DNA from 3 places in the Pelorhabdus rhamnosifermentans genome. Region 2 is predicted to be linked to each of the others. Evidence: riboswitches for the same ligand, from Rfam matches in the RefSeq annotation. Region 2 holds a riboswitch; each other region holds the start of a gene.

Region 1 (7,598 bases), on a different contig from region 2:
GATCGCGGTCACAACTCTTTGACTATTCATTGACATATTTTCTATAGCGGCGGAAATATCCTTGATTTGTTCAGACACTTGATTGGTCATTGTAATAATTTCATTAAACGTCTGTCCAGCTTCGCTTACTATATCGGTTCCCAGTTTCACCTCGGTACAACCTTTGTTCATAGCTGCAACTGCTTTATCGGTATCTGTCTGTATTTCACCAATTAAGAGAGCAATTTGTTTAGTCGCATTCTCCGATTGTTCGGCCAGTTTGCGTACTTCCTCGGCCACCACCGCGAAGCCGCGTCCCTGTTCCCCTGCACGCGCCGCTTCTATCGCCGCATTCAAGGCCAGCAAATTAGTTTGACTGGCGATGCCAGAGATGGTATCGATAATTTGACCAATTGCGGTGGACCTTTCTCCCAGATTCGCAACGACTGCCGCCGAATCTATGACACTCGTTTCAATGCTGCGCATTTGAGCAACAGCATTGTTTATCGATTCTCCGCCATTTGTCGCCAACTTGGCAGTCCCTTCCGATACTGAAGCAACGGTTGTAGAATCTGAAACAATTTGTTGAATATCGGAAACAATCTGAGTCACGAGATCTGTGGCAGCATTGGCAAAACTCACTTGTTTTTCAGCGCCTGCTGTAATCGCCTCAATTGCACTTGTCACTTGTTCGGCTGTAGCCGCCGATTGCTGTGCGCTCGCTGTCAGTTCTTCGGAAGCTGCCGAAACTACTTCAGTGGAAACGATGACGTTCCTAAGCAGTTCTTGAAGTCCGCCAACCATTGCGTCAAAATTTTGCGCTAGCTTGCCGATTTCATCTTTCCCTTGGTTATTTATATTTATATTTAAATTACCGCTTTTTAGGCTTTCTGTCGCAGTTACCAATTGAGTAATAGGCTTGGTCATCCGATTGGCAACGACAATACTGATTAAAATGACCATTAACATCGTAACAGCTAAAACCATTAAATTGGTCAACAGCATCCTATTACTGACGGCATTATACTCCTCATAGTTTTTTTCCATACAGATAATCCAACGCGTTTGAGGATCATAAACATAACTTACTAATTTGCGAACACCGTTTTCCCCAGCGATCTCTTCTGATCCGCTTTTTCCGCTAATCGCCTTTTGGACAAAGGGAATGCTGCTCATATCTTTGACTTCTGTTGAACCATCGCCATCAGGGTAAACGATGACTTTGCCATCTTGATCCAGTATGTATGCTGTAACCCCGTTTACTGACCATTTTTTAACAACCTCTTTAAAAGCCTCCAGGTTAATCGTCGCTTGTAACACCCCAACAACTTTTCCGTTATCCGATCGTACAGGAGAAGCCAGTATTACGATAGGCTTTCCTGTTGTCATGCTTATCATCGATTTAGAAGCAACCTCGTCTGTACCGCTCATGGCTTCTTTATAAAATTCCCGTTGAGATACTTTGCCCAATTTAATGTCATCGCCTCTTACAACTTGGTTGCCTTTATCGTTAGAAAGAGCCATACCAATATCGGTATATATTGTTTGAACGTCAGCGATTAGTTGCTTAGAAGCCGGAAGATCGAAATTCTTGACGGCAGTAGTGTGGGAAATCGCTTTGACAATCTCCATGCGTTTATTGACATACGATTGTACCTCCGTTCTAAAAACGTCAACTTTTCCGGAATTTATCGCCAGATAATCTGCCTCTAGCGGTTTAGAAACTAGTGAATGGGAAATAAAAGTGGAGATAAGTAAGGGAATACTACTCACGAGCATAAGTAATATAATAATATTTTTTTTCATTGATTTATTGCCCCCTTTAGAAGTTCTAAGAAGTGTGATGTTAGATTTATTAGCTGGAAATGAAACAATAAAAACCCGAACAAAAGCCCGAGTTTAATACCTTGTACAAGGGCAGCCTGGCAATCATAGATTGATAATTAATCCTTAGACCCATAGCTTTGCGCCCTTACTTTTCAGTAAGTTTGCTAAATATTTTTTTCACTTACCAGAAACAACAAGTGATATCCGCCAAAGATTATCAAAACACTTCTCTTAGAGAGTAGCGTAAATCTACATACCCAGTCAATAAACATTAGCAAGTCTTAACAATTAGGCAGTCTAATTTAACAAAACGGTCGTGAAGCGCGAATATAGACTATCCTTATCAATTACTTCCGTTTTTTCCATAATCAGTGATACGGTCATCTCGACTAAATTTTAAGCAAAATTTTTGGAACCACATGCATAGCAAAAAGAAGGAATACTCACACATAAATGCATGAGCATCCCTTCTCACATTAAATATACTTGATTTCATGTATATTACCATTCGGCTTGTGTTCCATCATAATTCTTCCATTTAGGATTTTTCCAAACAAGTCCTTCCTCCGAAACCTTTTTTACCAACTCTTCATCAATTTCGAGTCCTAATCCTGGTTTATCTGGTAAATTAACAAAGCCATTTTGATATTGAAATATCTCTTTATTTTTTACAAAATCCAATAAATCAAACCCTTTATTATAATGTATTCCTAAGCTTTGTTCCTGAATAAAAACATTTGGTGAACATGCATCAATCTGTAACGTAGCAGCTAAAGCAATCGGACCATATGGAGCATGGGGAGCTGCTGCCATATCAAAGCTTTCTGCTGTTGCAATGATTTTTCGCGTCTCTAAAATACCACCAGCCAAAGCTACATCAGGTTGAATAATATCGATAACCCCTTGCTTAAATATATTTTTATATTGCCAACGAGTACAAAGCCTTTCACCTGTAGCCAAGGGCGTAGAAGTATGTTTAGCAACTTCCTCAAAAGCCTCTTCATTCTCTGGTAAAACAACTTCTTCTAGAAACATCAGCTTATACGAATCTAAGGCTTTTGCTAATACCTTTGCCATTGGCTTATGGACTCTTCCATGAAAATCTACGCCTATACCAAAGTCCTCACCAAGTGCATCCCGAATAGATGCTACACGATCTACCACAGCTTGGATTTTTGCATAAGAATCAATATAATGCAGTTCCTCAGTTGCGTTCATTTTTACAGCATCAAAGCCTCTATTTTTTCTATCCAATGCTTCTTTTACAACATCGTCTGGGCGGTCGCCACCGATCCATGAGTATACTTTTATTCTGTCTCTCGCTCGTCCACCTAGCAACTCATAGATAGGCATATTGCAGAACTTGCCTTTGATATCCCAAAGTGCCATCTCAATACCAGATACAACAGTAGTATTGATCGGCCCACCTCTAAAAAACGTCTTATACAATTCCTGCCATAAGCTTTCAATAGCAAAAGGATTTTTTCCAATAAGATATTGTCCCATTTCTTCAGCACCAGCCACAACTGTTTCTGTCTTGGTGCCAGATATCATTTCACCCCAACCTTCTACTCCTTCATCCGTCGAAATTTTTATAAAAATCCATCTCGGTTTGACGCGATAAATCTTAATTTCTTTAATTTTCATAGCAAATCTCTCCATTTCATTAACAAAGAATTTATCAACAATGACAGGAAAACATGATAACGCATTCCATCATTATCCATACTTATTCTTCCTGTGCAATGGTAGCATTACCCGTTGGTTTGGCCTTGAATTTTTCAATATATAGCCATATGGCAATAATAGCGACAATTAACACTGGAAGACTAATCCACAAATTACTGATAAAAGCAGTGTAAACTAAATAACTAACCGTCAAACTGGTGGCTGCAAAAGATGATATTCCACCACTGGCTGCCAAATCAATACCAACCGATGTAGCTAAACTAGTAAGGACTGGCGACGTAGCTGTTCCTGCCAATAATATGGCACTCGTACAAACCAAACCGATTAATATACTCCTAAATAGATTTCCATTACACAAAGCCACGACCAAAGCAACTCTAAACGGAATAACGGCTAAGTCAGCAAATGGTAATACTCTGTTGCCCGGAATAACGGCTGCCATAAGAATTGTCAAAGGAATAACAATAAGCGCTGCAGTAATAACAGTTGGATTACCGACAACAATCGCCGCATCCAATCCAATTAAAAACTTTCTTCCCTTAAATTTTTCTTTCGTTAATTTTTGAGCAGCTGCAGATATCGGCATCAGACCTTCCATAAATAACGCAGTCATCTTAGGAATTAAAACCATAACAGCTGCCATATTTACTCCCAGAGAAAATATACCTGTTAATGGATATTTTGCCAAAGCACCAATACCACAACCTAAAATCAGGCCCATAAAAATGGGTTCACCAAAGAATCCTAAATATTTTTGCGCATCTTTTGCTGAAAAATCTATTTTATTTATTCCGGGGATATGATCGATCAATTTATTTAATGGTACCGCTATAATAATCGAGGATAATGCCGACATGGTTGGTAAAGATACCCCTGGTATCTCAAAATATTTCTCTACCACCGGCGCTGTCCAATCTGCTAGTTTAAAGGATATGACAGCCATTACTAACGCTGCCCCTAAGCCAAGAAAAACATTATCCGTTACAAAATAAACCATAATACCCACAATAGCCATATGATGGTAATTCCATATATCAACATCTAAGGTATCAGTCAGTTTGAAAAAAAGCAAAATAATATTTGTAATCAAAATTCCAAAAATCAATAATGGGATAATGGGTGAAGACCATGTAACTGCCGCTATAGCGCCCCAGCCAACATCTAGAATATCTAAATGAATGCCAAAATTCTCAACCATAGCTTTTGCCGCCGGTCCCAAATTATCAGACAATAAATTGATGACCAATTTGATTCCGGCAAAACCGATAGCAATCGTTAATCCTGATCTAAAAGCTTTTATTAATTTCACCCGAAAAATAAGCCCGATAATCGTTATAATTATTGGTAGAAGAACAATCGGCCCTGCTTTTAGCAGTGTATTAAAAACAGCATATACAATATCCATTTTTCACAGCCCCTCTATTTAATCGCATTGATAATTTTTTCTATAGTTTCTTCTTCACCAATGCCCGTAAGCAAAGCAATGGCTCCAATGACTGGAATGTTAACATTACCGCCAGCAAATTTTCCTGTAGTAACAAGCAAATCATAATCTTCTGCTTTAGATTCAACCTCTAATAATTTACATTGCGATACTGAGACAGATAACCTTTTTTCTTCACAAGCTTCACGAATTTTCTGTGCAACTACCGTTGAAGTTGCAATTCCATTTCCGCATGCTACCAATACTTTTTTCATTTGTATCTACTCCTTCAATTTAAATAATATAATATCGTTGCATGGATATTATCCAGACTATTACTTTTAAGCAATTTTTCCAATTCGTCTTGTTTTTGGATCAATTGAATAATCTTTTGCAACATTTCAATTTGTCCGTGTGGTTGATTTAAGGCAATCATTATCACTATACTGACTTCTATATCCTTGTCCGGATCATCCATAGATTTAAAGATCACCGGCGTATCTAAAATTCCTACAGCCAAAGCGCTTTTTTTTACATAAATACAATCAGTATGTGGAACAGCTACATTAATTCCACCCGTCAATAATCCCGTCGGATATGTTTTCTCTCGGTTTAAAATTCCTTTTTCATAATCATTTTTTACATAACCGGCATTCAAAAGTTTACCTGCCAGAAAACTTAGAATATCTTCTCTGGTTTTTCCGTTACTTTCAATTTTAAAAATCATTTTCTTATCTATATTCAATGGTTCTTCCATATTTAAGCACCCTCAATTTTTTCTTCAAAGTTCTTCAACGAATTTTTTAAAGAATCTTTATTACTATTTACGATATCTTCGGTTTGAAAAATACCTGATGCTATCCCAACATATTTTGCTCCCGCCAAAAAATACTCTCGTACATTTTGTATATTAATTCCTCCGACAGCCATCAATGGTAACTCCCCAAAAGGAGCCCTTATATCTTTAAAAAACTTACTGCCAACGATATCTGCCGGAAATACCTTGACAATATCCGCACCATCTTTAATGCTTTGATAAATCTCGGTAGGTGAATATGCACCTGGTACACTAATAACCTGATGTTCTCTACAAAATTCCAGCATTTTTTTAGAAAACATATTCGGCGCTAAAACAAAGTCTACTCCAATATTAACTACATCCTTTAAATCTGCTTCATTTAAAACAGTTCCTGCACCAACAGAAATCTCTTGACCATATTTCTGAACAATCTTTTTAATAATAGTTTTGGAATCACCTCGATTCAAAGTAATTTCTACGGCATTAATTTTACTGTTTTTCATGACTTCAACAACGGCTTCGACTTGCTGATAATTATAACCTCTCAAAATAACTATCACTTTTGAAAAGTCCGTCAACCTTTGTTTCATATCCCTCTATGCTCCTTAAATAAAAAGTAGGTATAAACCACAATAAGGTTTATACCTACTTTTTATTGCAATTACCATGCCAACCAATTTGGCTAAAATTGTTTTTCAAACAAAATTTCTTTGATTCTTTCCATAGATGTCGCCTTTTTCAATTCCTTTAATGCTTTTTCATTTGATATAATGTCATAAAATTCACTTATATATTTTTGATCCCTATCTTGAAATGCAAACAAAAACACTAAATCTGCCATAAAGTCATTTTCCCATGCAATAGGTTTCACTAAAGTAGCCATTGCCATGGCAGTTTTAGTAACATACGCTGAATCTCCATGCGGTATTCCTATACCCCCTTTTAAATAAGTTGCTCCAATACTTTCCCGTTTGTATACACTCAACACAAATTGATCGCTTACAGCACCAAAGTCTACTAATAATTGCGATAATTTGTCAATGACCTGTGTTTTATTCGATGAAACTAAATTGCAAAGAATCAACTTATCATCCATTATTTTATACAAAACTGCTTTATTTTCATGATCCGTGTATAGTATTTTATGAATTCGCCTAATCCCTGCACTCCTGAAAACCTCATCTGTTGATAAAAAGGGGATATTTTTGACCTGCGGATTAATGCTTCCTACAATGGCTATAATATGATAGCTGCGCTGAATTTCATAAATATTTTGCTTCAGCTTCGTTTCATTTAACGCAGCAATTGTAAATAAACGTACTTCATCTTCTATATGCATAAACTTTTTTTTAACATAAGCCGCTAGACTACAAGCGGTCCCCTCTCCTGTCATACAAATAAATAAGATTGCCTTTTTTTGCGCCAACTCACCTATATCCATGTTTTTCGATAAATATTTATCTTCATAGATTGCGGATACAATATTATCCAGCGTAATATCCATCAAAGCCGCTCTTCGAACAGCCTCCAATACCATCGCTGTATCCACGCGATCTATACTGATTGTCTTAATCCCTGTTCTCTTTGTAATAATTTCTCCAAAGGATACTAGAGATCCCATATCAACCAACAACAAGCAACCTTTTCCTTCATCTATTTTTTCTACAAGTTCGATTGTCTCTTTTAATACAGCCTCGGGTGTTTCGTTAAAATCTACATCTATACTCGTTGCATAATTCATATTAAGAAATTTATTAGCCACTTCCACCATAGCCGAGGCAACTCTTCCATGTGTTAAAACAATAATCTTAACTTTTCCTTCCTGCATCTTTTCATGCCGAGAAAAAGTTCTTAAATACATTGCGATCATAGCAATTTCTT
Region 2 (7,598 bases):
ATGACTGAACGAACCCGGACCTTCCCATCACACATATTAACTTCCTGCTTTACTAGTGCAAGTCCGATGCCCCGACTCCCGGGCTTGGTAGAAAACCCCCGCATAAAAATAGTTTTTATCGACTTTTCAGGAATACCGCACCCCTGATCCTTTACTGAAATGGTTAGAAATTTCTGTCCCTGAAAAATATGTACATCAATAACTCTCCGCTCTTTCGCGAGATGCGCCACGGCCTCCATGGCATTGCTAATCAAATTGCCCAAGATAGTGACCATCGATATGTTTGTGAGCCGGGGCGGAAGGAACAGCAACTTACTTCGTGGACTTAAACGCAATAAGATGGCCCGCTCTTTGGACTGACTAATCTTCCCAAGCAATAAACCGGCTGTAGATTGTTCTTTAATTCTTTTGACAACAAAGCTAACACATTCCTGGCGGTTATGATAAATATCCGTAATCAGTTCAACTACTTTATCATATTGTCCCATTTGAATAAGTCCGGACAAAGCATGCAGTTTATTGGTAAATTCATGCGATTGAGCACGCATAGAATCAAGTAGCGATCTCACGCCAACTAGCTCTTCTGCCAGTTGTTTCACATCTTGTCGATCCCGAAATGTGGCAATGGCACCAATGACTTCGCCATTAACAATCACAGGGACACGATTCGTAATCACCGTACTTACACCCATTTTTTGCTCCTGATCATATTCGGCTTGTTGTGTCTGAATCACAATAGGCAAACGAGAATTTGGAAGAACATCTAAAATATCGGAATGAATAGGATCTTCATACAAATTCAACAAACGCTTCGCTTCATTATTCAACAAAGTAATCGCCCCTGATGCATTAATGGCAATCACACCTTCCCTAATCGAATGTAAAAGCGCACGATCCTGTTCAAGGAGTACTGTCACTTCATGAATCCGTTCCTGCAGTTTATGATCTGTATCGCCATAAAGTTGGGCATTATTGACAGCAATGGCAGCCTGATTAGCGAAAGTTTCCAGTACTCTTTTATCCATAATGGTCATCCTGTGCACCGATTGAAAGCCAACGACAAGTACGCCAATAGTACGCTCTTGTATGGACAATTTTATAGCAATGATGGTCTGTAAATTTTCTTTCCGCAACGTTTTCCGTAACGAATCATCCACATCGTCTTGATGAATAATAATAACGCCGGAACTGGAACTTATACTCATAACAATAGCAAGCGGTGAATTTACTGCTTGCCAGCCTTGGGCAATTTGAACAGAATAAACATCCTGCAGATCATTCAATAAAATACTGCCACAATCAGCCTTAAACAAAGCCAGCGCATGAGTCACGATAAAGCTCAGCACATCATTGAGCTTGAGCGACGAAGTAAGCTGTGCCGTAATTTCATTAATGATCCGCAATTGTTCAAATTGTTTTAACACTGTCTCTTCATACAGAATAAAAAACGCATCAGATAAAAATACCCGCGCCTTATCAAGTAATGTGTCCAGTTCGCGACGATATCGATTTAAACTAACCAAATCATGCTGTAAATAAATAGACATGGCATCTTTAATGGACTTTTCATAAAGATCGAAAAAATTCATGATTTCCGACAAGACAACGCCTCGTTCAATATAGACCTTACAAAGAGAGCTTAAATAAACCTTTAAAGAAGTAAAAGTATTCAATTTTACTGTTTCTACAACAGCTTCCGTAATGCTTACTGTTTCTTCCACGAGCTGTCTTAAAATTAACGGATTGCCTTCTTGGCTATCTTGTTGATCTAATTCACGAATAATACCTGATTTTACAACGTCTTGAATTGCTTCAAGAATATCCACCAAATATGACATAAATCCGACCTCGCCATCTATTCAATGGTAAAATATGGTTGACCTTATTTTATCTATTTATTATTATAGAACTAGAAAGATTTTTTTTCCATGAAATATTCAGAATCATCGTTTCATTTCAATACTTTTTTGTTTATTAGTGATGAATAAGAAGGGATCGTGATAGAAATGGTCTATGGATTACCCATCACAATCATATCGGCGCTGTTAATTTTCACCATCATCATCCTTGACTTAATTGGGAAATCAAAAAAAGACGCTCGTTTTTATCATAAAGGAACGATCATCGGCACCATCGGCGTTGTATTAGCCATTGTTTATACCCTCTTATCCAGTGCCTACCAACTCTATTTAATGTACGAATAAAAAATAACCAAGGCTCACCAATATTGATGAGCCTTGGTTACGAAAAATGTTAATAAACGAATGAGCTGATTTTTTAAGTCTGAACTTGAAAATGTTTTTCAGTCAACATATCAATAAACGTTTCCACTAATTCCGGATCAAACTGCCGCCCTTCCTGACGCTTCAACTCCGTTAATCCCTCAGCCTGTGAAAGCTTCCTGCGATAAACCCGCTTCACTGTCATGGCTGAATAGGTATCAGCAATAGCCAAAATACGTCCGGCCAATGGAATATCCTGTTGAGACCGCCCGTAGGGATAGCCCAAACCGTCATAGCGCTCATGATGAGTAATAACGGCTTGACGAACCACTTCACTGACATCAAATGACAAAAGAATATTCATCCCATATTCAACATGCCGCTTAATTAAATCGTACTCTTTTTCCGTTAATTTACCTGGTTTGCGCAATATTTCATTGGGAATAGCGATTTTTCCCACATCATGCAGCCATCCTGCCAAAAAGACTTCCGCCACTTGTTTCTTATTAAGGCCCCAACATTTAGCAAGTGATGCACCATAGCAAGCAACATGTAACGAATGGACATAAGTATACATATCCTTTTGGGCAAGTACATGAACGAGATCATAAAAAGACGCATCAAGAATTTCATTTCCATTATAAATAGCTACCCCAATCCCCTGAGACGTTTTATTGCAATAAATGTCTTTTTCCGCCACATTAATCAGTTCTTGAATATCAACAACTGTCCCTTTATCTTGTATGGCTACGCCATAGGAAAAGGCCAAATGCACTGAATCCAGATCAGAATCTGTAATGTATTCTCGTTTATTTAACTTATCAATCAATCCATCAACAGATAAAGTAGTAGCATCATCTTGCTTGATCATGACAATGAAATCATCGCCACCCAGACGTGCAACAACCGCCTCGTGACACACTGCGTCTCGCAAATATCCGGCAAATTGAATCAATACTTTATTCCCAATAAAATAGCCATATGTATCATTGATATTTTTAAAATTATCGATATTCATAATCATGACAATCAGCTTATTGCCATGATCAAGTAAGTCTTGGCCGATTTTGACAGCATAAGTAAAGGTATATAACCCCGTAAGTGGATCAGTAAGATTGGCCTGATAAAATCGTTCCCGTTCTATAGACAATTGACGAAAAAAATACACACCGCCGCTCACAAGTGAGGTAATAAGAAAAGTCGTAAATATTTTCCCCCCTACAAGCAATGAAATCGTGCCACCATTATAACTGATGAAATAATATGCAAGTGTGAGCACAGCCAGCACGGGTGTAATGGGATCAGGAAGCACCGGTGCGTAAAAAAATCCAGCATTAATAATAAAAGGAGTCAGGCTATCAGCGTCAACACTTTTATCAAAAACAATTTTAGCCAACAAACAATGATGAAGAAACAGTGCAGCAGCCACAAAGGCGTAAGAAATTGAATTCTTTCTATTCTTATAACCAAAGAATAATAGCACAAACAATAATATTGCACTCAGTTTATAAATACCAGGTGACACTACAGCAAACAACGCCCCAATAAAAATACCAAGAACAATGACATAAACACAATAAATTCTCGTGCCGTTTCTAAACATACATTATAGATACCTTCCTCAACTGGGTCGCCAAGGGAGTACAATTATCGTCATAATCCATACAGTAAAATGGGATGTAAAAAAAATAGCCCCTAATAGGCGGGTGCTAAATGTATTTATTACGAAATAAGCAACTTGGCAATCATAGACTCCGTCTTTAGACCCATAGTTTTGCGTCCCTACTTTTCAGTAAGTTTGCCAATATAAAATTTTAGAAATTGTAACATTCCTTTTACATAATATTACTTATGCCAAATTTAGTCAAGTTTTTTCCGTTATCGACAATACCCTATATAGAAAATTCGACTCACCTTTCACTAATAAGCACATAGCAAAAATAACACTCAAGGTCATAGCAACAATTACCAGCCTATAGAAACTCTTCTAAAGACTACTCTTATTCCAGCATTCTTATACACCACCCCCCTCTCCCATCTAAGACTAAACAATTTTTATGATAATGAAAAATTGTTTTCCGATGTCCTACACTCACAATTGAAGTATGAGGCAAAAATTCAGATATTCTTTCATATACAGTCTTTTCAGTAGCTTCATCTAATGCCGACGTAGCTTCATCTAAAAAAAGCCACTCTGGTTTTAATAATAGTATGCGAGCAAATGCAATTCGTTGCTGTTCACCCAGTGAAAGAATCTGTCCCCAATCACAGATTTCATCTAATTTATCAGCAAAATGTGCTAACCTACAGTCTTTTAAAGCATCTATAAGCTCTCGATCCTCGAATTGCCGATTGCTGCCAGAATAAAGTAAGATTTTGCGCAATTTATCAATAGGCATATAAGGTTTTTGGGGAACAAACATGATTCTTCCTTCATAAGGTATGTCGATACGTCCTGTTGCAAAAGGCCACAGACCAGCAAAAGTCCGTAATAATGTACTTTTGCCACACCCTGATGGTCCCGTAATGATCATTCTTTCACCTGAGGTTATGTGAAAGTTTAACCCGCTAACTAAGTTGTGACCGTCAGGTTGAGAAATACTGACATCCCTAATAGAAAATTTTCCTTTATGCTTGTTATACATCTGCCTTTCTTGAGCCATCTTTTCCATTTGCGCAGTGTCGATATATAGTAGAAAGCTATTCAACCGATTAATAACAGCCCGCCACTGTGCCAACCGGGTAAAACTATCGATAATAAATGAAAAGCCCGTTTGAACATGATTATAGGCATCAATAATCTGAAACATTTGCCCTAAATGAATCTGTCCGCGAAAATATCGAGGCGATGCCATAGCAATAGCGAAAATTACCGAAATATGTGAATAACCCGTCGTCAGCCACATCAATTGTTTTCGTATTGCGATGATTTTTGTAAAATTATCAAAAATATATTTAAAACGTTGCAAACAATTTTCTTTTTCTTGATATTCACCATCGTACAAAGCAATACTTTCTGCGTTCTCTCGAATCCGCATCAAACTAAATCGAAAATCCGCCTCATAACGTTGCTGATCATAATCCAATCTGACAAGGGGACGACCCAATCTAAAGGTACAATAAGTACCTATAATGGCATAAGCCAATGCTGTCCATACGAGATAACCATAAATAGTAAAGTTGAAGGTACCGAATGATAATGAAACAACACTGGATAGATTCCATAATATAACCAGAAAAGAACAAATCGTAATCATATCGTTGAATAAATCCAAGGTGAGCCTGAGAGTAATCGATACAAATAAATCAACATCTTCGCTAATGCGCTGATCAGGATTATCCGCAAAATTCGAACTTGTTAACTGAAGCTGATAATAAGTCTTATTCTGCAACCATTGAGATAAGTAACGATCAGTCAGCCAACGACGCCAATGAATATGAAGAAGCATGCGAAAATAAATCTGGTATCCTTTCACGACAATGAGCAACAATACCCATAATCCATACCTGACGATGGCATCACTAAACCCCCCCTGATTAACATTCTGTATAACAAGATAAAAATTTCCCTGCCATAAATTAAGTTCAACCGTTATATAAACCAATACCATGTTAAGCCCGATAGCACTTAATAATAGTAACCATGCTGATCCTCTTTCATTAGAGAACCAATATGTACTGGCCATTTTCCAACCCTTTCGCAGCACCACACCACGTCTCATCCGATTCACCTCCTTATTCTATATTTTGCCCCTCCAATATCCATGACAAAACAAAGTCCTACAAACCAGATAAAGCTTGTAGGACTTTGATGATAATTTTATTGCAACTTTAGTTAACTATAAAATACAAATAAGTTGACAATCGTTTTGCATTGATTTATACTTTTTTCAGTTAAACCTTATTCATTGTAGACAAAACTATTCAAAGTTTTACAGGATGTTTGGAGGAGCATTATGCCAACAAAAAACAAATTAATTGATTTCATTTATGCTGCTATTTTTGCTGCCGCAACAGCAGCAATGGGATTTATTATCATTCCGCTGCCTTTCAGTCCTGTCCCCATTACAGGTCAAAATTTAGCCATTATGCTAGCAGCAAGTATTTTAACGATGCGACAAGCTGCGCTCAGTGTTATGACCTTTCTACTGTTGGGAGCCATTGGCTTACCGGTCTTTACAGGTGGAACAGGCGGGATTGGCGTCCTGTTCGGACCCCGCGGCGGATATCTCATCGGTTTTTTAATCGGCGCTATTGTGACTGCCAAATTAAAAGGAACAAATAATAATACAGGTCGTCTCGCTATGGCCAATTTAATCGGTGGAATTTTCGTTGTTTATATACTCGGTGTAGCCTGGTTAAATTTCGTAACAGCCATGGGTTTACAAAGATCACTGATGGTGGGAGCACTCCCCTTTATCCCCGGCGATTTACTTAAAGTTGGTATCGCAACAATCATTGGTACGGCCATAAATAAACGTCTACAGAATGCTTCGGTGCAATCATGAATCAGGCCTATTTAATTGGCGGCATGAGGACACCGATCGGAAAAACAGGCGGCTTCTTAAAAAACTTTCTTCCTGAACAATTAGCTGCCACCGTACTAAATGAAGTCATACACCGCTACGAAATCTCACCAAAAATTATTGATCAAGTCATCCTTGGCAACGTCGTGGGCCCTGGCGGCAATATTGCCAGAGTCTCTGTACTTGAAGCTGGCTGGCCCTATGCTATTCCCGCTCTCACAATTGACGGACAATGTGGCTCAGGACTCAGTGCCATCAACCTGGCTGTAAACCAAATCCGATCGGGTACTGCCGAGCTTGTTATTGCAGGAGGAGTCGAAAGTACTAGTATGGCGCCTCGACGACAGTTTAATTCCAATGATCCCCGTTTTCAAGGAGAAGCTGTTTATTATGAACGAGCTCCCTTTTCTACCCCTTTAATCGGCGATCCAGATATAGGAGAAGCGGCGGAAGCCCTGGCCGAAAAACTGGCTATTTCCAGACACGACATGGATTTATTGGCCCTTGAAAGTCATCAACGAGCGGTACAAACGCAAGAACAGGGTTTGCTAAAAGATATAATAATACCACTCACGGCAACAAACAAAATCATCAAGTCTGATGAATGCATCCGAAACCACATGAGCTTGAAATTACTGGAAAGAATGAAACCTGTTTTTAAGGAAAGCGGCAAAATCACTGCCGGCAATACTTGTCTAAAACATGATGGTGCTGCGGTCCTCATGTTTGCCTCTCACGCAGCCATAAAAAAATATCACTTAACACCGCAAGCGCAGATTACAGCTATAGCTGACTGCGGCTGTGATCCTAATTTATTTCCCTTGGGGCCGGTATATGCCATTCGAAAATT
Region 3 (7,598 bases), on a different contig from region 2:
CTAACATGGCACTACGGGCCGTTTCAGCATCTAAAACCGTTCCTGCACCAATCAGCACTTCACCATGTTGGTAAGTTTCAGTCAGTGATTCAATCACTTTTAAAACATGTGGCACAGCCATGGTAATTTCAATAGCGCGTATTCCGCCCTCAACACACGCAATAGCTGTTTTTCTGGCTCTTTCCGCATCATCTGTACGAATAATAACAAATAGACCCGAATCAACAATTTTTTTCATATTATCAAATTTTTTCCACATTATAATCTCTCCCTTGTCTTTACGTTTGCCAGATTAATTTTACTCGCTAATCGGTTTTTGCAAGAAAACGCCATAACTAATTGCCGAAATAATTAAGAATAATGCGCCAACTAAAAAAGCATACTCAAAAGACCCTGTAGCTTGAACAATAGCACCCGTAATGATTGGTGCACAAGCAGCACCAATAAAGCCGCCAAAATTTTGTATTGCTCCAAGCGATGCTACCATATTTTTGGGTGCTACGTCCGTAGCAAGCGTCCACATAACGCCTGTCGGAACGGAAGCGGCAAAATATCCCAAAGATAATAAGGCAATACAAGTATGAATATCAGATACATAAGGAACAGGAATAACCGCAACCGCTGCTACGCAAGCCCCACAAACAAGCGGAATTTTACGGGCCTTAATAGGAGCATAGCCCTTATTCTTAATGAAATAATCAGAAATAATGCCTCCCAGTGGAACACCAATGATCCCCACTAAAAATGGTATCGAAGCAATCCAGCCTGTTTTTAAAATACTCAGCCCACGGCCCGTTACTAAATAACCGGGTAACCACGTTAAATAAACCCACATGGTGTAAATTAAACCAAAGTTGCCAATAATCATATACCAAGTTGACTTATACTTAAATAAGTCAACCCAACCAACTTTCGCTTCATCTCCTGTCACTTGACTATTCTGTATATCTGACTCAGCTTTTACAACAACGTCACTGCTCGTTTCCGGATCATGATAGGATATCAGCCATAAAGCCAAAACAATCAGCCCAGCGACACCAATAATAATAAACATAACCTTCCATGAATAGGCCAGCATCAAAGCCGTGAGTAGTGGCGGCGCAATACCGTTAGATATTTGCGAACCTGTATTAATTACAGCTATCGGCGTCCCACGATCTTCTTTGGTAAACCATTTGTCTATCGCCTTAACCCCAGCAGGGAAGAAGGGCGACTCTGAAATACCTAACAACATTCTCAGTGAATAGAAAAAAGAATAGCTCGTACTGAAGGCTGTGGCAATGGTAATAGCTGACCATAATCCACAGGCCCAGCCAAACATTTTTTTGGGTCCAAATTTATCAACAAGCCAACCGGCTGGCAAATTAGCTAAAGCATAAGGCCAAAGAAATGCCGACATTAACAATCCCATTTGCAAGGGATTTAACCCATACTCTTTAGCAATTAAGGGATTAGCTACACTAAGATTCGACCTGTCCAGATAATTTACAACAGCTCCAAGCAATATCAAACTAACAAACCACCATCTTTTGTTAGTTTTAGGTGCTGTAGATATTACTTTAGAATTATTTTTCATTAATATAAATCAACTCCTTGGAATTTTTGTTCCCATACTCTCTGATTACGGCCTTGTGGACTCTCTATAAATAATATCGAGATCAAAGTTCTTCTGTTTTTCAGAATAATTCGGATCAAGTGTTCGTTGAACTAATAATTGCATAGCATAAAATGACATTTCTTCTACAGGTAAATTGACTGTCGATAATTTAGGAATGGTAAAATTTGAATAAACTTGATTATCAAAGCCAAAAACCTCGCATTGATTAGGAACTTGAATACCATAATCATGCAAGGCCGAAAGAGATCCCATGGCAGTTTGATCGCATAGACAGATGAGTCCGGTAGGCGCATTGCCGCTCTCAATCAGCTTCACTACAGCATGATATCCGCTAGTTTCCGTAAAATCACAATATCTAATCATATATTCTCTGCCTATAAGAGCTTCAGTTAAACCCGCAAGTCGTTCATCTAAGGCTTGCGATGAAACAGATGATGCCAAAATAGCAATTTTTTGATGCTTATTCTTGATAAAATGCTCTGCAACCTGTTTAGCTGCCGCAAAATTATTTGCACTGACATAAGGATAAATTGGCGAAGTCCGATGAAAAAACACAACAGGAACACTTGGCGAAACACGATGAATATATGTTTCATCTGCCATCGATGTATTCGCTAAAATTGCACCATTAAAAAGATTGGGCTGATATAACTCTTTGACACCCTGAATCCCCATTTCATCCATTGTTTTAACTAATAAATTGATGGTAATCGTCTCAAGAGAAGAACTGAATCGATGAATTCCGGTTAAAATACGTCCAATCAATCCTACACGTGTATCGATAGGCCACAACACAGCGAATGTTAAACTCGTCTTCCCACTTTGACGCAATTTTCGTGCTGACATATTGGGCACATAACCTAATGAGAGAGAAATTTCGCGTACTTTTTGAATCGTCTCTTCAGAAAAACGAATGGCTTCCGCCTTTTGGTTCAAAATAAGCGAAGCCGTCGTAATCGATACATTTGCTGCCTTTGCAACGTCCTTAAGAGTAACTGCCATAAGTATCTCCTTTGTTACTTTTTTTTATAGCTCCACCTCCCCGTTAGTAAAACGTTTTACTAAATATAATATACCATTTTCAAAAATTGGATTCAATTATTTTTCAATAAATTCTGTTTTTAGTTACTTTTTAGTGATAGAGGCTACTAATATTACGATGAACCATACTCACATGATAAGTCATAGCTTTTTCAGCAGCCTCAGCATCTTGACTGCGAAATGCTTCAAGCAAAGCAAGATGTTCTGTAATCGTTTGCGATAGACGATTTTCAACATGCATGGATTGAAGACGCGCCACTTGAATATACTTATGAAAATTACTTAATGTAAGATTTAACATTTTACTGCCTGACGCTTCATAAATTGTCTGGTGAAATTTGTTATCTAAGTCCGCTATTTCCTCTATGTTATCTTTTTGCGCATAAAATTCCGTAAGATCGACTATCTTCTGTAACTCTTTAAGCTCTAAATCAGTCAGCCGCGGAGTAGCCCAACGTGCCGCCAAGCCTTCAAGGAGCTGCCGCATGACACAAATATCCGCTACATCCTTATCAGAAATGCCGAGAATAATGGCACCCTTTTTAGCTGTCGTTTCTACTAGTCCTTCTACTTCCAATAGCCAAATCGCCTCGCGAATAGGCGTACGGCTCACACCCAATTCCTGGGCCAGTTTCGTTTCAAGTAAAATATCTCCTGCTGAATAAACGCCATTAATAATTTGCGATTTAATATATTGAAATACCTTCTGGCGCAAAGAGGTATCTGGCGCAGAGAAAAGTTCTATATCTTTGGTCATTACATAGGTCCTCCATTAAAAAAATTTCTACTATTAATAGTTTATTATAAGTTTAACAAGAGTACAAGTCGCTAACAATATATTTCATATGAACTTGGATGTTATGTGCACTGCAAAAACACAAATAAGGGATATAGCTTGTTGATTGTCTATTCCATTTACACAAAAAATAATTTTAACTATTTTTCAATAAATACCTAGTAAAACGTTGCATGGAGTGCTATAATGTATTTAAAAATAAACGTATTCATGGAGGTGTGTATTTATGTATACAATGTTTTATTTGAATGATGATGAGGTTCAAGAAAACGAAGAACAAGCTCAAGCAGAAATGGATACTTTATTAGACGAACAAGAATGGCTCAACTTTAAGTTAGGCTTACTTGCTGAATGCTAGAAAGCAAAGAAAAAAAATAACATGTTTGCGACAAAGATGTCGCTCTATCCGTTAAGTTCACCTTAACGATAGGAGTGATTTTTTTATCAATATTTATGAATAAATATTTATTTCCAATGAATTTTTATTCTTATTAGAGCTAAATAATAGCAAACAGCAGTAATTGTCAATGTCAAGACAACTACTGCTGTTTTTTTGATGGTTAAAATGGGTAAAAAGAAAATTCACACGTTAAATTGTGTAATAATCAGCCGAAGCTCTTCAGACATTTTAGCTAATGCCTCACTAGATGCTGCAATTTCTTGCATCGAGGCCGACTGTTCCTCTGTTGCAGCAGAAACTGTTTGAGTATGCTCAGCTGTTGCGCTACTAATATTATCAATTTTTTGCATAGAGGAAACAATTTGTTCACTTCCTCCTGCCACTTGCTGAATCGCAGCAGAAATATTTTCTACTTGATTAGAAACTTCTTCAATTAACGCCGCAATTTCCCCAAAAGCCCTCCCTGCCGTACCAGCTACTTCCGAACCGAGTTTGACTTCTTTCGTCCCGTCTGCCATAACAAGTACAGCCTTTTCCGTATCTCCTTGAATTTCACCGATAAGCACTGCAATATGTTTGGCTGCTTCTTGAGATTGTTCAGCTAATTTACGGACCTCTTCAGCTACAACAGCAAACCCTTTGCCTTGTTCGCCTGCACGCGCCGCTTCAATCGCTGCATTCAGTGCAAGAAGATTTGTTTGACTGGCTATTCCCGAAATAGTATCTACAATTTGACCAATCTCTTTGGAGCGTTCCCCAAGACCCGCCACAACTTGTGCCGAATGCACGACTGATTTTTCGATAATAGCCATTTGTTTCGTTGTATCATCGATAGCCTCTCCACCATTTTTTGCTGCCAAGGAAGTTTTTTCAGCCGTCGCGGCTACATTTCCCGAATGAGCGGCAACTTGTTGAATGCTTGCCGACATTTTTTCCACGACTCCTGTTGTTTCATGCACTGCCTCAAGTTGAGAGGAAGCACCTGAAGCCACTTTTGTAATAGATCCAGCAACTTGACTGACAGCAAGTGCCGACTGTTCCGCATTGGCCGTTAGTTCTTCTGATGATGCTGCCACTTGCTCAGCGGAAGTAGCAACTTGCTGAACCAAACTGCGAAGTTTTGCTACCATTGTATCAAAGTGAATCGCCAGTGTATCTAATTCATCTTTTTCTTGGATATTTTCTTCCGTTAGATTCCCCGCTACAGCCTGAACCGTTAAGTCTCCTTGCGCAATTTTTTCAGTCGCCTGATTTAATGCAATAATAGGCTTCGTAAATCGCCGCGAAAGAACAACACCCAATCCACAAGTCACAATAAGAATAATTCCTATTGTGATTAACGAAACAATCGTTAAAGGCGTTAACTTCATGAGAATTTCTTTTTCAGGTACATCAATGCCTAAACTCCAATGCATTCCAGGAATCGGTGCATAAGCCATATACTTACTTGTACCAGCTTCCATATCATGGCTAATTCCTTTATCCCCATGAATCATTTTTTGGGTAATTTCTTTCGACTGATTCGTAGCATTGGCATCATTCAAAATATTTTGCTTCATAACCATACTCTTATCAGGGTGAATAATCGTTAAGCCATCACCTTGAAGCACATAAGCATAACCGCTTTGAGCAATCTTAATTTCATTGATGCGCGAAATAAGCGTATCAACTGTTACTGTACCGCCTAAGACACCCACAATCTGGTTGTTATTTTTGATGGGAGCCACTACAGAAACGACCATCTTGCCGTCTACTTTAGAAATTACAGGATCTGTTGTAAAAACTTTTCCAGTAGACATGACTTGTTTAAAATACTCGCGATCCACAATATTGGTTCTATCACCTGTTGTATGAATAGCCTGTCCTTTTGTATCAACCAGCCAGAATCGTAAATAATTAGGATTACGCTTAACTTCTTCATTTAAATAACGAAGAGCAGCTGCCTGATCGCCATTAACGACACTCTGATTTGTTGCAAGAATAGCCACTTCCCGCTGACGCATCTCTATCCACTGCCCGATTTCTCTGGCATAGGCATCAGAACGATGCACAAGATCTTCCTCTGCGTCAGAAACTAAGATGCTTTTTGCATTATAAAAATTGCAGAAGCCTAAAATACTTAATGAAAGTAGCAGTCCGCCCACTAAAGCAACAATTACTTTGACCTGAATACTTTTCCCCAGCCAATTTTGACCCGTCATTTTCAATCCACTCATTACAAATTTCACCCCTAATGTTCCTTTCCATTTACTTCATGCCACACTTTTACTACCTTCTGAGTCCCCTCCCAGCATAAAAAATTAGCACCTGCCAGTGGCAGGTGCTAATAATAATCCGTAATTAAACAGCAACCTGGCAATCATAGATATGACATCTTTAGACCCATGGCTTTGCGCCATTACTTTTCAGTAATTTTGCTAATTATAAAATTTTATAAAGCAGATAGTAATAATTATTATAAGATTTTTTTCCCATTTAGTCAACCAAGTAACTATAAACAGAACTTATTCACTACTTCTTGAAGATTCTGCGACAATTTAGCTAGTTCTTGACTGGATGCAGCAATTTCTTCCAGCGAAGCCGACTGCAACTGTGTAGCTGCCGACACTGTTTGTGCCTTTTCAGACGCCTTTTTACTCAATTCATCGATTGTCTCTACTGAAGAAGCAATTTGATGACTGCCCCCTGTCATTTCCTGAATAGCTACGGAAATCTCCTTAATTTGGCAAGAAACTTCCAATACGATAATTTCCATAGACTGAAAAGCCTTCCCTGTTGCATCCACGACATCTGCTCCGACTTTCACTTCATTCGTTCCTTCTGACATAGCCTGTACAGCTTGAGATGTATCACCCTGAATAGAACTGATTAACTCCGCGATCTCCTTTGTAGCCTGCTGAGACTCTTCCGCTAATTTTCTTACTTCTTCAGCAACAACGGCAAATCCGCGTCCATGTTCGCCTGCCCTTGCTGCCTCAATCGCGGCGTTTAAAGCCAACAAATTAGTCTGCTTAGCAATCCCTGCTATGGTATCGACAATTTGCCCGATTTGTTTTGACTGCTCGCCCAACTTGACAATAACTTGGGCTGAAGTATTCACTGTGTTTTCAATCCGATCCATCTGACTTACCGCTTGTTTTACAGCCTTTCCCCCTGTTGTTGCCGTCTCAGCAGCTTGCTCCGATTTTAGCGCCACATCATCGGCATGACTCGCAATACGCTCTATACTGGCTAGTAACTGCTGCACTGCCGCTGAAGTATCCTGTATAGCTATCAGTTGCTGCTCAGAACCTTGGGCTACGCTGGTTGTGGCACAAGCAACATCACTTGCAGCCTGGGCCGACTGATCGGCACTAGCTGTTAACTGCTCTGATGACTGTTTTACCTGCTCTGCCGATGTTGCCATTTTCCGAATCACGTCACGCAAACTGGCTTTCATTCGATTAAAGGAAATACCTAACTCCCCAATTTCATCAGATGACTTTACATCTACATCTGCCAAACTAAGATTCCCACTCGCGATACCTGCCGCAGCTTGAGCAATGACATTAGCCGGTCTGGATATCGTACGGCTAATAAAGATACTGACAAAAACTGAAATACCCGCGACCAAAAAACTCACAAGGACTAATAGAAATTGTACTCCGTCCGCCTTTTTCGTACTATTTACTTCTTGCTCTTCAATATGTTGTTTCACAGCACCAATCAATAGCCTTGTCGTCGCAATAGAATTTTCAGAAGGA

What was found. A riboswitch is a leader RNA that binds a small molecule or an ion and turns the genes downstream of it on or off. The one in region 2 is predicted to bind cyclic di-GMP.
Region 1: linked by a shared signal. The riboswitch ahead of Ga0466249_RS06345 (methyl-accepting chemotaxis protein) and the one ahead of Ga0466249_RS14240 (diguanylate cyclase) in region 2 are both predicted to bind cyclic di-GMP.
Region 3: linked by a shared signal. The riboswitch ahead of Ga0466249_RS04865 (methyl-accepting chemotaxis protein) and the one ahead of Ga0466249_RS14240 (diguanylate cyclase) in region 2 are both predicted to bind cyclic di-GMP.

Annotation. Positions count from the first base shown of each region.
Region 1 is NZ_JAHGVE010000004.1:48,362-55,959, reverse strand. It holds gene Ga0466249_RS06345 (methyl-accepting chemotaxis protein) at 1-1,785, opposite strand, end outside; cyclic di-GMP riboswitch class I at 1,893-1,982, opposite strand; gene dgoD (galactonate dehydratase) at 2,308-3,453, opposite strand; gene Ga0466249_RS06335 (PTS galactitol transporter subunit IIC) at 3,536-4,900, opposite strand; gene Ga0466249_RS06330 (PTS sugar transporter subunit IIB) at 4,915-5,193, opposite strand; gene Ga0466249_RS06325 (PTS sugar transporter subunit IIA) at 5,208-5,675, opposite strand; gene Ga0466249_RS06320 (bifunctional 4-hydroxy-2-oxoglutarate aldolase/2-dehydro-3-deoxy-phosphogluconate aldolase) at 5,678-6,307, opposite strand; gene Ga0466249_RS06315 (sigma 54-interacting transcriptional regulator) at 6,400-7,598, opposite strand, start outside.
Region 2 is NZ_JAHGVE010000011.1:56,674-64,271, reverse strand. It holds gene Ga0466249_RS14250 (ATP-binding protein) at 1-1,838, opposite strand, end outside; gene Ga0466249_RS14245 (hypothetical protein) at 1,998-2,204, shown strand; gene Ga0466249_RS14240 (diguanylate cyclase) at 2,278-3,825, opposite strand; cyclic di-GMP riboswitch class I at 3,952-4,035, opposite strand; gene Ga0466249_RS14235 (ABC transporter ATP-binding protein/permease) at 4,223-5,944, opposite strand; gene Ga0466249_RS14230 (biotin transporter BioY) at 6,179-6,730, shown strand; gene Ga0466249_RS14225 (thiolase family protein) at 6,727-7,598, shown strand, end outside.
Region 3 is NZ_JAHGVE010000003.1:733-8,330, reverse strand. It holds gene Ga0466249_RS04885 (bifunctional 2-keto-4-hydroxyglutarate aldolase/2-keto-3-deoxy-6-phosphogluconate aldolase) at 1-259, opposite strand, end outside; gene Ga0466249_RS04880 (MFS transporter) at 299-1,576, opposite strand; gene Ga0466249_RS04875 (LacI family DNA-binding transcriptional regulator) at 1,622-2,620, opposite strand; gene Ga0466249_RS04870 (GntR family transcriptional regulator) at 2,751-3,416, opposite strand; gene Ga0466249_RS27020 (hypothetical protein) at 3,682-3,813, shown strand; gene Ga0466249_RS04865 (methyl-accepting chemotaxis protein) at 4,038-6,071, opposite strand; cyclic di-GMP riboswitch class I at 6,199-6,284, opposite strand; gene Ga0466249_RS04860 (methyl-accepting chemotaxis protein) at 6,347-7,598, opposite strand, start outside.